3 regions of the Paenibacillus sp. RC334 genome follow, and region 2 is predicted to be linked to each of the others. Evidence: riboswitches for the same ligand, from Rfam matches in the RefSeq annotation. Region 2 holds a riboswitch; each other region holds the start of a gene.

Region 1 (5,109 bases), 2.9 Mb from region 2:
GGCACATTGGTGGCATTACAATCCGGTTTTTTAAAGAGAGTCCCTTTAATTGATAAGGAGTAAACAAGTCGGTCACATTGATCCATCCTTCCTTTAATTCCATGTCTCTACAATATGAATTGCAACCCCATTATACACCAGCTATCACTGGATACCGAATCCATTAAAAGGCTAAAAGTTGCGAAAATGCTGCTGTTTCGCTCAGGTTTAATAGAATATGTGCGTTTAGCTTCGTGATCTTCACTTACATCCGTTACACAGGGCATTTCCACTCAACCACTCAATAGTCTAACCTGTTCAGCAGCATAATTTCAACATGTCAGGTACATAATAAATGAAAGCAACAGAAGGTACCACTGCACGGAAAGGGGGATACATATGCCGTACAGGGGAATATTTCCAATGATGGCACTGTTACTAGCATTTTCGAGTTTTCCCGTTCACGCGGACGCGCCTCCCGATATCGGAACGACTCATTCCAAGGAAGCGACTGTTGTTTCTTCAGCACATAAGAGCAGAGAACGAGCCACTCCCACATTAGCCATGCTTCGGAAAAAACATGCGGATATTTTTAAAATGTGCGGCCCGCATACGCAGCAAATTGCCCTGACTTTTGATGACGTGCCCGATTCCCGGTATACGCCGCAGGTTCTGGACATTTTGCACGCGAATGGGATCAAAGCCACCTTCTTTATTGTCGGTCACCGTGCGGAAAAACACCCGGGCATGATTCGCCGTATCGTACGTGAAGGCCATGCCTTGGGCAACCATTCCTATACCCATCCGGATTTTAGGAAGGCTTCACCGGAACGCTTTCGCAACCAGATTAAGAAAACAGAACATATTTTGGAGGCCACTGTCGGCTTTCGACCCAAGCTGATCCGCCCGCCCTATGGTGAAATTACGGAGCCTCAGATCCAGTGGGCGCGTCGACACGGCTACATGATTGTCAATTGGAACGTAGACTCCCTCGATTGGAAGGGACTCAGTAAAACACAAATTCAGCGTAATGTGATCCCGGCTACCGGACCAGGCTCCATCATTTTAATGCACGCAGGTGGAGGTCAAAGTTCCAATCTGAAAGGCACTGTTCAATCCCTGCCGGGTCTCATTCAGTCGCTGAAAGCCAAGGGCTACAAATTTGTCACGGTTCCCCGGCTACTTCACACCTCGGAGCGGAAATAACAGTAAAAAGGGCTGTCTTACCAGCAGATGCATTCTGCTCGTCAAGACAGCCCTTTATTAATCGACAAGACCCATATATGAATCTGAACCTGCGATTAAGCTATTTGATTATAGATCACAGATTATAGTTTACATAATATATATTATGTTCACTTAATTCATTTGCTTACATAAGTCTATTTATCAATGACATACAGCTTCACATTCTGAAAACCAAAGTCACTCACAAAAGATGGGCTGCCTGGAATGAAAATATCAATCCGTTTACCCGTGATGGCGCTGCCCTTATCGCGTGCTACCGCTACAAAAGATTGATCGGGCAGCCCCGGGTGGGAATAGCCTGTAACCAACACTTTCGTACCCAACGGAATTACGTTGGGGTCTACCGCAATCGTACCGAGCTTAAGCGGATTTCCGAAATAGTCCACCGCTCCCCATTTTCCATTTTCACTGGCTGCTGCGGAATACGCTGTGGCCTTCACGTCAACTACTTTGCTGTAGTTAAATGTTTTGCCCCATGCTTCAACCTGTTGACCGTCACCTGCTGGCGCTTTCTCGGAAAGAAGCTGAGGCTTCGAATCCGAAGCGGCCTTTAACTTGTTCTCGTCCGGCACCTTAATTTGCACTCCTGCATATATATTGCTGGCGGCAACATCCGGGTTCTCCTTTTGCAGATCTTCTACAGATACCCCGTAACGTTGAGCAAGTAAAAAGAAGGTATCACCTTCCTTGGCGGTATGAAGCGAAGCGGCGTCGGCTACCCCGGCTGTCTGCGCCAATCCTGCAATGGCTGCTGCCAGCACCGCAAATTTCATTGTTTTTCCAATACGTTTCAGATGTTTCAAAAGATATGTACCTCCTCTGTTATGCCTGCGAAGTTAGCTGTCGGATTCGGACTCAGGAGAAGCCCTATGCTTTTGTGCAATTCACCCCTAGGCAACCTTCCATCCATTCGTATGAAGACGGATCAGAAGTTACTGCCGTTGTTACGTCCCCCGCACTTCCCATGGTTTTGGGTCCCGCATTCAGCGTCTGTCGTAGCTGTCTGCTGCCCCGGTAAGTTTTGGCTCACTGCATAATATCACAATTTTGTAACCTTATCTGCATGAAAATGTTGGGAACCCTGAACATCATACTACATCTGTTACAATTTTGTCATCATGAAATCGAAATCAGTTACAAAAATCTGAACGAGGATGACAAAAAAAGAAAAAGCCCTCCCGTCAAACTTCCACCGCGGAGGGCTTACTTCATAGCCTTTATAAGCTCATTTCTTACAAAACCTTGGCAAGAAAATCCCGGGTACGATCATGGCTTGGAGTGCCAAAAACTTGCTCCGGTGTACCTTGCTCCACAATTTGACCGTTATCCATAAAGATAATGCGGTCTCCTACCTCGCGGGCAAAGCCCATTTCATGTGTCACGATGACCATCGTCATGCCACCCTCAGCCAGCTTCTTCATCACGTCCAGCACCTCCCCGACCATTTCAGGGTCCAAAGCGGAAGTCGGCTCATCGAAGAGCATCACATGCGGCTGCATCGCCAAGGCGCGTGCAATCGCAATCCGCTGCTTCTGTCCACCGGATAGCTGATTGGGATAGGTGTCCTTTTTGTCTTCAAGTCCAACGGTGCGCAGTAGCTCTAGCGCAATTTTCTCCGCTTCCTTCACGGACTGGCCTCTAACCTGAGTCGGCGCAAGCGTCAAATTTTGCAGCACCGTTTTGTGCGGGAACAGGTTGAAATGCTGGAACACCATCCCCATTTTCTCACGAGTCGCATTAATATTATGACCACGGGCTGTAATCGGCTCGCCCTCAAACAAAATCTCCCCGTCGGTCGGCTGCTCCAGCAGATTCATACAACGTAAAAATGTACTTTTCCCCGAACCACTCGGGCCAATGACGACAACAACCTCGCCTTTGGCAATATCTATATCAATGCCTTTTAAAATTTCATTTTTGCCGAACGATTTACGCAGTTGTTTAACGGTGATCACTGGCTCTCAACTTCCTTTCCCATAAACCCAACAGCTTCGACAAGCTGAATGTCATTACAAAATAAATAGCAGCCGCGATGACGAACGGACTTAATCCTTCGTAGGTGATGTTCTTAATGACTTGGGCCTGATACATAATATCCACCATACCGATGGTAGAAATGATGGAGGACTCTTTAATAATCGTAATAAACTCATTGCCGATCGCAGGCAGTACAGACTTGAACGCTTGCGGTAAAATGACGTGACGCATAGCTTTGCCTCGTCCCATACCGAGTGAACGGGCTGCTTCCATCTGACCACGGTCCACTGCCTGGATACCTGCACGGAAAATTTCAGCCAGATATGCCGAGCTATTCAGAGATAACGTAATAATACCGGACTGAAGTGGCGTAAAATTGACGCCCAGCGTCAAAGCAACTCCATAATGGATGATCATAAGCTGTACCAGCATAGGTGTACCACGTAGTACCTCTACGTAGGCCGTACCCAACCATTCAATGATACGCACACCACTCATCCGCAGCAGAGAGATGATCAGACCAATGATAAATCCGAACAGTACCCCGAGCGCAGACAGCAACAACGTGTAGCCGATACCCGTAACGTAAAAGCTGCGATATTTCCAAAATATATCCACGATGTTATTGGATGAAACCTGTCGATCGGCAGAGAGTGCACTCGCTTCCGTGGAAAACTTTTCAATAGACCCGTCTGCTTTCAGGCGAGCCAACGTTTTATTTACAGATGCCAGCAGTTCAGCATTTCCTTTTCGAATACCTACAGCTGTTTCTGCTCCCTCATCCTCAGGTACCGCCTTGGCGAGCGTTACAGTACCGTCCAACGTGTATCCTTTAGCAACTGTATCTTCAATTACGACAGCGTTAATACGCTGTGTCCGAAGCTGGAGCACCAGGTCGGAGATTTTATCCAGCGAAGTTACAGAGGCATTGGGCACTTTTTGAGCAATCTCTTCCTGAATACTGCCCTTTTGTGCGCCGATCTTCTCGCCTTTCAAAGCAGCCATCGTCGGATATTTGTCCTTATCCTCCGGACGTACCATAATGACTTGCTTGGAGTGGTAGTATACATCCGAAAAATCAATGCTCTTTCTGCGTTCATCCGTTGGTGTCATACCAGACAGTACCAGGTCTACACGACCACTTTGCAGGGCAGGCAGTAAGGAGTCAAAGCTCATGTCCTCAATAACCAGCTCCGCGCCAAGATCCTTGGCAATTTCATTTGCAATATCAACGTCAAAGCCTACAATGGTATCCTTACCGTTAATGTCTTTATGAAACTCATACGGCGGAAAATCGGCACTCATGCCGAGTACAAGTTTTGGCTGTGTCTTCGCTTCCGTCCCGTATGCAGTAAGCATCGGAAGACCAGCCAACAGCAAGATAACCGCCGTCAGAATCAGGGCGGTAAAACGATATGCCTTTTTCAATCTTTTTTCTCTCCTTAAATTCTTTATAATAAATAAGATTGTGTCATTATAAATGAATATGCATGATTATGCAATGAATGTTATAGTACAATTTCAGCATACCTGACGTAATACCTACATTACAGCTTTTACAAAGGAGTTTTTCCATGAATAACAAAAATACGATCCAACGTACCATTGAGCAGCATGCCCAACGTTTTAAGGACATTTCTTTATATATTGGCGCAAACCCGGAGCTGGGGAATGAGGAATTTTTGGCGGCTGCCCGTCTAAAAGAGGAATTGGCTTTTCACGAATTTGAAGTTCAGGCCCCTGTACTGGGTATCGAAACGGCTTTCATTGCGACTTATAAAGCAGCCAAACCCGGTCCGGTCATTGCTTTTCTGGCAGAATATGACGCCCTGAAAGGTCTGGGACACGCATGCGGACACCATTTGATCTGTATGATGAGCACAGGAGCGGCTGTCGGTCTCAAAT
Region 2 (5,109 bases):
TGATATCTTGCACCAGCCACTCAGTGAAGAAAAAGTTTTTAAGGACCCGGTACATAACTATATCCATGTTCAGGATACAGTGATATGGCGTTTGATCAATACTCCAGAGTTCCAACGCTTGCGCCGCATTCGGCAGTTGGGTACATCTTATCTTACTTTTCATGGAGCGGAGCATAGCCGTTTTTCGCATTCGCTAGGTGTGTACGAGATTACACGGCGTATTATTTCCCAATTTGAACGCGGCGAATTTTCGGATTGGCCGAAGGAAGAAGGTTTAGTCGCGCTGTGTGCGGCTTTGTTGCACGATGTGGGGCATGGCCCGTTTTCCCATTCTATAGAAGAAGCCTTTCATATGAACCACGAGGATTGGACATGCCGGATTGTATTGGGGAATACGGAGATTAACGCTGTGCTGAGGCAAGTCGATGAGGAGCTTCCGGCGAAGGTGGCTGCGGTCATTGCCAAAACGTATGACAAGCCAATTCTCGTTAACCTGATCACAAGCCCATTGGATGCGGACCGTATGGATTATTTGCTGCGGGATGCCCACTCGACGGGGGTCAATTATGGCACCATTGATCTGGATCGTATTTTACGGCTGCTGCGTCCTCATAATGGAAGAATTGTTGTGAAGGAGTCAGGTATGCATGCGGTAGAGGATTATCTGATGTCACGCTATCAGATGTATTGGCAAATTTATTTTCATCCTGTAACGCGCAGCTCGGAAATTTTATTGCGTAAGATTTTCAAGCGGGCGAAGGAGCTGTTTAGAAACGGATATGAGTTTAGTTTTCTGCTGGAACCGTTGCCGGATCTCTTTCGGGGGGAGCTTACGGTGGAACAATATTTGATGCTCGACGAGTCTTTGATTCAGACAGTATTCAGTCAGTGGAAACAGGAAAAGGACGAGATTTTAAGTGATTTGAGCGCCCGTTTTATGGATCGCAAGCTGTATAAATATGTAGAGATTGAAAATATGGATACAGATACCATTGACGACATTCGGACAGCGCTGAAGCAGGTTGGTTTGCATCCCGAATATGATCTGGAAATTGATTTTCCGACGGATCTTCCTTATGATGTGTTTCGGCAGGGTGGCTCGACGGACAACCAGATTTTACTGCTTGGACGTAAAGGAGAAGTGAGAGAAATTTCCGAAGTATCGGAAATTGTGCGCTCCATTAGCGGTATTCACCGGGGTAAATATCACATGTACTATCCCCAAAACAAATTGGATGGGGTAAAGGACAAGCTTCCTGCCGAAATAAGGAATTATTTTGTCAAACAATAGACAAATGTATGCCAATAAAAGTAAATAAGGGGACATGAATTTTGAATTTATTTGACACTCATACCCATCTGGATGCGCCGCAATTTGACGAAGATCGGGAAGAAGTTATAGCACGTGCTGTCGAAGCGGGAGTAACCCGCATGATTAATATCGGATTTAATCGTGAGACGATTCCATCCACGATGAAATTAGCTGAGACGTATGATTTTATTTATGCGGCGATTGGATGGCACCCACAGGATGCGATTACGATGCAGGAGGGAGATATGGAATGGATTGTATCGTTATGCAGTCATAAGAAAGTCGTGGCGATCGGGGAGATTGGTCTGGATTATTATTGGGACACATCACCGAAGGATGTACAGCATCGGGTGCTACGCAACCAGATTGGACTGGCTCGTGAGCTGAACATGCCAATTGTCATCCATAACCGGGATGCGCATGAAGATATTGTTAAGATTTTGCGTGAAGAAAAAGCGAGTGAGGTTGGCGGAGTCATGCATTCCTTTTCCGGAAGCTGGGAGACGGCTAAAATGGTGCTGGATATGGGCTTTCACCTCTCTTTTGGCGGGCCAATAACGTTCAAAAATGCCAAGCAGCCAAAGGAGGTACTCGCACAGGTGCCGCTGGACCGTCTGCTCATTGAAACGGACGCTCCCTACCTAACGCCTCATCCGTTCCGCGGGAAGCGAAATGAGTCCGCACACGTGGGACTGGTCGCAGAGGCGGCTGCCCAAATCAAGGGAATTACGGTGGAGGAATTAGTGTCAATAACGACCCAAAATGCCTTGGAACGATTTGACATTAAGTGAAAAAGTGAAGAAATCGATCAAAATAAAGAGATAGACGAAGCTAATCATGAATTTGTTGCAGGAAACTCAAGAATATTACAATATTTTAACCGAATATTTTGAAAAATGTACTTGAAACCTGCTTTACAACATGCATAGAAACAGGATATCATCTTTTCAGTGAATTGTTGTTTGAGTGTAAACATCAACAGCTCATTTCATGAACCAGTCTCGCTGAGTCCCTTTTACAGGGAACGGGGGAACCGATATGGCTTACAGTACGTCCGGCGTATGGCAAGAAGGGAGCGTCTCTTCCGCCAGCCGGCTCGACCGAAATCCTTTCCCGGATGGGATTGAACAGGTGGAGGGGCCGTATTTCGATTTCTTTCTGGGTCTTCGGGGTGAATGTGAAGGCGACCGCCATGAGCGGTTGACCCAAGCTAGGGCGTCTCTCTACGTCCGAACCCGACAGCTAACCCCGTAAGCGTAACAAGAGAGAAGCCATCTCGTGCATGATTTTTCCGCATATTCGCACATGCCGGAAGCCACGAAAGAGCTCTCTAGTCTCTTTCTCTGGCTTTTTTTGTTGTGAATAAAAGAAAATCTGTCATCATACTGTGATTAAACAGGGGAGGACAGCATGCCGCGAAGACGGGTACATGGTGCAGGACAGTCGCATTACGGGCTTGTCTTGTAGAAAATCTGTTATAGTCACGTCAATCTCAACTATGTCTTACTCCAGACGGCGGGCTATGTAAGGAGGACGGAGGAAATGGGCATTTTCCAAAAAGAGGAGACCCATGAGTCACGCTCATCCAGCATGTCTTACGTATTGCGTTGGAAGCAAGAAAATGTGCGCCAGGCTGCTTTGGTTGCTATTTTTCTAATCGCACTAACGATTATGATTTCAATTCTGGTGTACACTGAATCTAAAAAACAGGTTTTTTTTGTCATCGATGGTAAGGCATCTGCGGTAGAAACCCGACAATCCCAGCTCCAAGATTTGCTCAAAGAGCATTCTATTTCACTTCAGCCGCATGATACGGTTTCGATGCCGCTGAACGGAGCAGTACAGGATGGGGATCGCGTAGTCATCAAACGTGCCAATCAGGTCAAAGTATCCTTAGCCAATGAGACGAAAAAATTGTACACAACAGAAAATACAGTAGAGGGTGCCATTCGCACCTCGGGCTATAAATTATCGTCAAATGATAAAGTTTATCCTGCTCTGGATGCTTCTGTTTCGTCTAACATGGACATAAAAATCATCCGTGTGAAGAAACAGCAGGTCGAACAGAAGCAACAGGTACCTTATCAGGTCATCAAAACGGCCGATCCAAGTCTCTATAAAGGCGATAATCGGGTCATCCAAAGCGGTAAAACGGGTGTTGTGGTCCAGCATGTTCAAAAGGTATACCATGACGGAAAATTGGTATCCAAGCAGCTGGTAAACAAGGAAGTCGCGCAGAATCGTGTGGATAAGGTGATTGCGGTAGGAACGAAGAAAAAGCCGGTCGTTCTGGCTGCTTCCGTCGGTCCTGAAGATGCCGTTAAGGCAACACGGGTTAGTTCGGACAATGCTGTCCGTAAAGCAGGTGTGAATTTTAAATATAACAAAGTATTACAAAACGTCTCCATGACGGCGTATTCGTCACAGGAGCCAGGTATCGGTACACGTACCGCATCCGGCACGCGTGTCACGGAAGGACGCACCATCGCTGTCGATCCGAGTGTGATTCCAATCGGCTGGTGGGTGTATATTGAAGGGGTGGGCTTCCGCCGTGCGGAGGATACCGGTGGCGCAATTAAAGGCCACAAAATCGATGTGTATTATGAGAGTTTGAGTCAAGCCAATCAGTTTGGTCGGAAGCACGGTAAAACCGTATATGTGATTGGACCAGTGAAGCCTGAAATGAACTAAAAACGTGTTGTATATGTTTAGGGCAATGCGATAGTATTAACATCATAGTTATGCATGCTAAGAAGAGGATACCCTCTTCTTATTTTGTTTTCAAAAGCTGGGAAAGATGAATATAGCTGACTGTGTAGCAGTGGAGGGAAACGCAAATGATCAAGGAAGTGATCGTGGTAGAGGGTCGGGATGATACGGTGGCTATTCGCCGTGCTGTCGAAGCGGATACGATAGAAACGGGCGGCTCCGCCATTAATAAAATGACGCTGCGCAAAATTGCGCTGGCGCAGGAGCGGCGGGGTGTCATTATTTTGACCGATCCCGATCATGCAGGGGAGCGTATCCGCAAAATTATTGCCTCCAAGGTGCCCGGCTGCAAGCAGGCCTTTATACCAGAGGCAGAAGCGACGCGTAAAGGGGATATTGGCGTGGAGAATGCCTCGCCTGAAGCGATCAGACATGCTCTCGCACGGGTGCATACGACGGTGGAAGGGGCCGATCCGCTAATTGATTGGGCGGACCTGATTGACGCCGGACTTATCACCCACCCGAATGCTGCTGCACGACGTATGACTTTGGGTAATGTGCTGGGCATTGGTTACTGTAACGGTAAGCAGCTACATAAACGGCTCGCTGTGTTCCAGATCAGCCGTGAGGAATTTGCCGGTGCGCTGGCACAAATTGAAAGTGAAGGATTGTGATATCCGTATGACAGGGATTCAAGATATAGCAACACCACGGCGCACGAAGGAAATTATTCAGCGGCACGGGTTTTCGTTCAAAAAGAGTTTGGGACAAAATTTTCTGATTGATCAAAATATTCTGAACAAGATCGTGAATGCTGCGGGATTGGACGAAACGAAGGGCGCACTTGAGATCGGTCCGGGGATTGGCGCTTTGACTGAGAAGCTGGCGCAAACGGCCAAGGTAGTTACTGCTGTGGAAATTGACCAGCGGCTCCTGCCTATTCTCGAAGAGGTGCTGGCCCCTTATGAGCATGTGAAGGTACGCCATGGGGATGTGCTAAAGCTGGATTTGCGAGAGGTGTTCGCTTCCGATTTTGCCGGGGTTAGTAAAGTGAGCGTCGTCGCTAATCTGCCGTACTACGTCACTAC
Region 3 (5,109 bases), 110 kb from region 2:
AAGCCTCCATTTTCCGTCTTGACACTCATTCTACACTATAAATATTTTAACTAATAATCTCCCGAAAGCAAACATATACATGCTGTAGATGCTTGTCAACGGGAGGTATCCATTGTATGACCCCAGCACGCACCAAAATCGTTTTATTGTCTACACTAGCCCTCGGTCTCCTCGTAGGGACGTTATGGTTTGCCTGGCAGCCTGAATCTAAGTCCGATCCGCAATCCTTGGGCAAACCGCCGTACGATTCCCAGTCGGAGTCTGCGCTTGCGCCAAACATGGGCAAGCCTCTGGGGGCAAACATCCTGCCTGACGTACCCCAAAGTCCTCCACAGCCTGCTTCGGAGATTCTTAGCAAGCGTGTGGTGGAATACCACATTGACGTGTCTCTGGAAGAAGGACAGGTTTTGCGGGGCACCGAGACGCTTACATGGAAGCATCCGGGCACCAAAACCGTGAACGATCTGTACCTGCATCTGTACCCCAATGCCTTCTCTTCCATGGAAACCACCTTCATGAAGGAATCCGGGGGCAAGCTGCGCGGCGACACCATGCCCAAGAACGGCTTTGGCTCCATGACACTAACTGAACTTAAAACGGAAGACGGTTTATCCCTCCTGCACCGGACTCAATACGTGCAGCCGGATGACGGTAACGTGAACGACCGCTCGCTCATGAAGGTACGTCTCCCCAAGCCAGTCCGAGGTGGTGAAAGCATTACATTATATATGAAGTTTGAGGTAAAGCTACCCGCCATCTTCGCACGTATGGGCGCAACAGATGATTTTGTCATGGCGGGTCAATGGTTTCCCAAACTTAGCGTCTACGAAACCGCAGGACAGCGTGGACGCGCCGAGGAAGGCTGGAATCTGCATCAGTATCATGGAAACTCCGAATTTTACGCCGATTTCGGAATTTACAGTGTGCGGATTCGAGTGCCTGAAACATACATCGTGGCTGCAACTGGATTCCCCACCCGTGGAGCAGTCCGGCAAAATGGGCAAAAAATATATCAATTCTATGCCGATGACGTGCACGACTTTGCATGGGCCGCTTCACCGAATTTTGTAGCCGCAGAAGAGCCATTTTCCTCTGCCGAGGTGCCGGGTGTCAAAATCAAACTGTATCTCGACCCATCGCACAAGGAGCTCAAGGGACGCTATATGAGCGCAGCCAAGGCCGCTCTTTCCTATTACAGCAAGTGGTACGGGCCTTATCCATATTCGACCCTGTCCATCGTTGTACCACCCAAAGCAGGCAGCGGCGCGGGCGGCATGGAATATCCCACACTCATTACGGCTGCAGCGGCTGATAACCTGAATCCAGGCTATAGTCTGGAGCGGACAGTCATTCATGAGATTGGGCATCAATATTTCTATGGAATGGTGGCAAACAACGAATTCGAGGAACCATGGCTGGATGAAGGCTTTACCTCTTATGCAGAGGAACGGCTCATGGAGCAAGAGTACGGACTTATCCCCAACTTGCCGTTACAGTCTGGACAGGTATCTTCCCCGCAGCCGTTAAACCGTGAGTCCTGGAAGTACGGCTCAGCTATTAAATATGCACAAAATGCCTATTCTCGGGGTAAGCTGGTGCTGCGTGGCATTGAACGCCAGGTCGGCGTAAAAAAAATGGACCGAATTATGCGTACCTACGTCCAGACCTACCGATTCAAGCATCCATCCTCACAGGATTTTCAGCGTATCGTCGAAAGAGTCACCGGACGTTCGTGGAGCCACTATTTTGAACAATATGTATACGACGGCCAGATGGCGGATTTTTCAGTGGATCGCATTACGAACCGCAAGCTGGCCAACGGATACGAAGCAACCATCACACTCAGCAAAAAAGGGGCAGATTATCCCAAGGTCCCTGTTCAAGTTACCTTCAAGGACGGTACAACGATATTCAAGGCTTGGGACGGCATGGGCAAAAGCACCACCTATCGACTCAAAAGTGCATCTCCGGTCTCCCATGTGATTGTTGATCCACTGTACACGATTGCGCTGGAGAACAAGCATATCAATAACAGTCTGAAGGACGAACTGAACGAAAAAACCCAGACCCGTTGGAGCATAAGTGTAACCAAGCTGCTGGAGACACTGCTTGGAAGTCTGTCATGGTGAGGTGTCTATAGATGCGTACCGTTATAAAAGAAGGCTGGGCGCTTGTGCGCATACAATTTTATATTGTCATCATTCTATTTTTGTATCGACTGCTATGGGGCGTTTTTCTCTATCGGGTGGTACAATCCGCCGTTATTCCCCTACTACTGCGCTACCCTGATCAGGGTCAAAATGAACTGGGGCAGACCTTGTTTTGGATGGAGAGCCAGATTGCCCTGACAGACAACCGGGAGGTTCATATGTATCTGTGGATACTACTGGGGGCAACGGTGCTGCGTATACTGATTACCCCCTTCATCCGGGCGGGAATATACCAAAGTCTGCACACCCATGCGACCGAGCCGCAAAGTCTGTCTTTTTTCCGTGGAATGAAACGTCATGGTTTATCATCGCTGATCTATTACGTCATCGAGCTTGGGCTCTTGCTGCTCCCTGCTTTCTGGGTGGTGCCGAGGCTCTACCCTATCGTAGCCGGGGCGCTGCAATCTCCCGCCTATCTGCTGCATGTGCTGCCCTATGCCATCGGTTGGATCGCTTATGGCTGGTTCATCCGCCAGTGCATCCTGTACATGCAGCTAGGCACCGTAGGTGGTCACGCCATACTGTCGTCGCTGCTCGCCTTCTTTCGCCAAATCCTTCCGGCTATCGGTATTTCGCTTCTGCTCGGCGCAGGTGTGCTGCTTGTCCTTGGCCTATTCGGCACGGTGGCGATGATTTGGACTGGCATGCTGGCACTCATTCTCCAGCAAACGTATCATTTTGTTACCAGTCTGGTCAGGCTATGGCACATCAGTTCACAGTACCGCCTATGGCATACCGATATCTCCGACAGAGGTTGAACCCCCACTCCGTTCCTCCTGAGCAATTTCTGGCTGTCGAAAGGCAACTATCTATATCCACTCCTATCCATGTAAACGGCACATAACTGAATACTCTTAACAAAATCTGTTCCCGCGATAAAGGGAGCAGATTTTTTTGTAATTTTTTGCGATGAAACATTTGCCAAAGCCAGCCAACTTTGTTACAATAATCGCAGTGAACTGATAGTAACAACTTTGTAATCTTTATTGTAACCTTTACCTTAAAAACATCGTTATCGTGAATACTGCTCTCCAAGGTGCACATCTTAAGTTAAGCCTAATTCCTGGCACCTAGGAAGCGGGGGAACCAGTTTGGGTGAATTGATCTCGCAACAGAGTGGTCATAGGGGAACCTTCTACCGAATCCTTAAGCTAACCTCGCAGGCATTGGAAGGGGTATTTTTTTTTGAAGAAGAAACTAACAATCGCAGCCATGGGTCTTGCCATTGCCTTTACATCTTTTACATTCGGTGGCGGCAGTGCATTTGCAGACTCCAAGATGGACCAGGTCATCCAAGATACCAAAGGAACGAGCTACAGAAGCGGAGGCACTACACTCGACGGATTCGATTGCTCCGGCTTCACAATGTATGTATATCAAAAACTGGGAATTAAACTGCCGCATCAATCCGGATCACAATTCAAAATGGGATCTTCCGTATCCCGCGATGAAATGAGACCTGGAGACCTGGTGTTCTTCAACACCACAGGTAGAGGCATTTCCCATGTAGGTATCTTCATGGGTGAAGGGAAATTTGCTCACTCCTCATCTTCACGTGGTGTAGTTGTTAGCTCACTGAACGAAAATTATTACGCTAACCGATATGTCGGTGCCAAAAGAATTATGAGCACAGATGCTTACCACGCTGTAGCTTCTGAAACTCCTGATGACGACAACGTAGAATAACTAACGAACAGCAAGCTAACCTGAGCCGCAATTTGATTCTGGCCGGAATCGAATTGCGGTTTTTTATGTCCGCAACATCAGAAACGTTATTTTTACTGACGAACTGACACCTCAAAAGGTTTCAGTTTTTGCGAACATCGTCGGTTTTACCGTCACGACGGGGGGGAGTATATGAGCAGTAAAGCCTTCTTATTGAATGTATACCCGACTTGGGTATGAAATAAACACGCTTGCCAATCCCCTGCAACTTGTCTACAATCTGTTGTTAATGGTTTAAGTACTTGTAAAAGGAGGATGGGAAGACATGCCGGCCTCAATATCTAACTACCGAATCGTGCCGATGGACGAGCAGCAGGCGGCTGCGATATGTGAGTGGCGCTATGATTCACCCTACAATATATACGGCTGGTTACCTTGGGAACAAATGAAGGCGCTTGAGGTCGAATTTGGAAACCCCTCGCTTCGCCAGGAGCAATATGTAGCCGTACTGGATGACGAGAACATACTAACCGGATTTGCTCAATATTTCCCGATGATTGGCGTGACCCGGCTAGGTCTGGGAATGCATCCCGGATTGTGTGGACATGGCAGAGGCGCCGAATTTGTCCGTGCAATTGCCGAGGAAGCCAGACGACGCAACCCTGAGAATGAAATTGATCTGGAGGTCCTGACTTGGAATGGGCGCGCCATCCGGGCTTACAAGGCAGCCGGATTTGAGCTTACGGATACCTATGAACGTCAGACTCCCGATGGCAAGAAGCCATTTCATTGTATGGTATATCATCCCGACCACCAGCCTCATGTTCTATGATAAAAGCGCCTTCGGCATACAACTGCATTGTTGTATATCGAAGGCGCTTTTATCATACGACAGACCACGATTAGCTCAATGACTGCTACGCATTTTCTCAAAAGCTTCATTATATTGTTGGGCTTCCTTAATATCCACGGCCATAATGCCACCGTCATCCCAGGAGGTTAAACGCAGGGTCACGGTCTTATAATCAATCGTAATAAATGGATGATGATTAAATGCTTCCGATATAGCAGCAACTTCATCCACGAATGCAATCCCTTTCATAAAACTGGAAAAATTATATTTCCGGACAATCCATCGTCCTTCCTCCAGTTCCCAGCCCTCCAGCTTCTCCAGATGTGCTTCAATCTCTTCTTGTGTAAAAGGCATGATACGACTCCTCCCTGTTTATACGGA

What was found. A riboswitch is a leader RNA that binds a small molecule or an ion and turns the genes downstream of it on or off. The one in region 2 is predicted to bind cyclic di-AMP.
Region 1: another riboswitch for cyclic di-AMP. It lies ahead of QMK20_RS13705 (3D domain-containing protein); the one in region 2 lies ahead of QMK20_RS27020 (resuscitation-promoting factor).
Region 3: another riboswitch for cyclic di-AMP. It lies ahead of QMK20_RS00115 (C40 family peptidase); the one in region 2 lies ahead of QMK20_RS27020 (resuscitation-promoting factor).

Annotation. Positions count from the first base shown of each region.
Region 1 covers NZ_CP125370.1:2,992,486-2,997,594, forward strand. The annotation lists gene QMK20_RS13695 (NADH:flavin oxidoreductase/NADH oxidase) at 1-76, opposite strand, end outside; gene QMK20_RS13700 (polysaccharide deacetylase family protein) at 379-1,185, shown strand; gene QMK20_RS13705 (3D domain-containing protein) at 1,362-2,030, opposite strand; cyclic di-AMP (ydaO/yuaA leader) riboswitch at 2,038-2,213, opposite strand; gene QMK20_RS13710 (amino acid ABC transporter ATP-binding protein) at 2,460-3,182, opposite strand; gene QMK20_RS13715 (ABC transporter substrate-binding protein/permease) at 3,169-4,632, opposite strand; gene QMK20_RS13720 (M20 family metallopeptidase) at 4,779-5,109, shown strand, end outside.
Region 2 covers NZ_CP125370.1:5,894,837-5,899,945, forward strand. The annotation lists gene QMK20_RS27010 (HD domain-containing protein) at 8-1,291, shown strand; gene QMK20_RS27015 (TatD family hydrolase) at 1,333-2,103, shown strand; cyclic di-AMP (ydaO/yuaA leader) riboswitch at 2,305-2,585, shown strand; gene QMK20_RS27020 (resuscitation-promoting factor) at 2,855-4,003, shown strand; gene rnmV (ribonuclease M5) at 4,150-4,695, shown strand; gene rsmA (16S rRNA (adenine(1518)-N(6)/adenine(1519)-N(6))-dimethyltransferase RsmA) at 4,703-5,109, shown strand, end outside.
Region 3 covers NZ_CP125370.1:21,060-26,168, reverse strand. The annotation lists gene QMK20_RS00125 (M1 family metallopeptidase) at 117-2,129, shown strand; gene QMK20_RS00120 (hypothetical protein) at 2,141-2,968, shown strand; cyclic di-AMP (ydaO/yuaA leader) riboswitch at 3,254-3,391, shown strand; gene QMK20_RS00115 (C40 family peptidase) at 3,396-3,896, shown strand; gene QMK20_RS00110 (GNAT family N-acetyltransferase) at 4,201-4,707, shown strand; gene QMK20_RS00105 (4a-hydroxytetrahydrobiopterin dehydratase) at 4,783-5,082, opposite strand.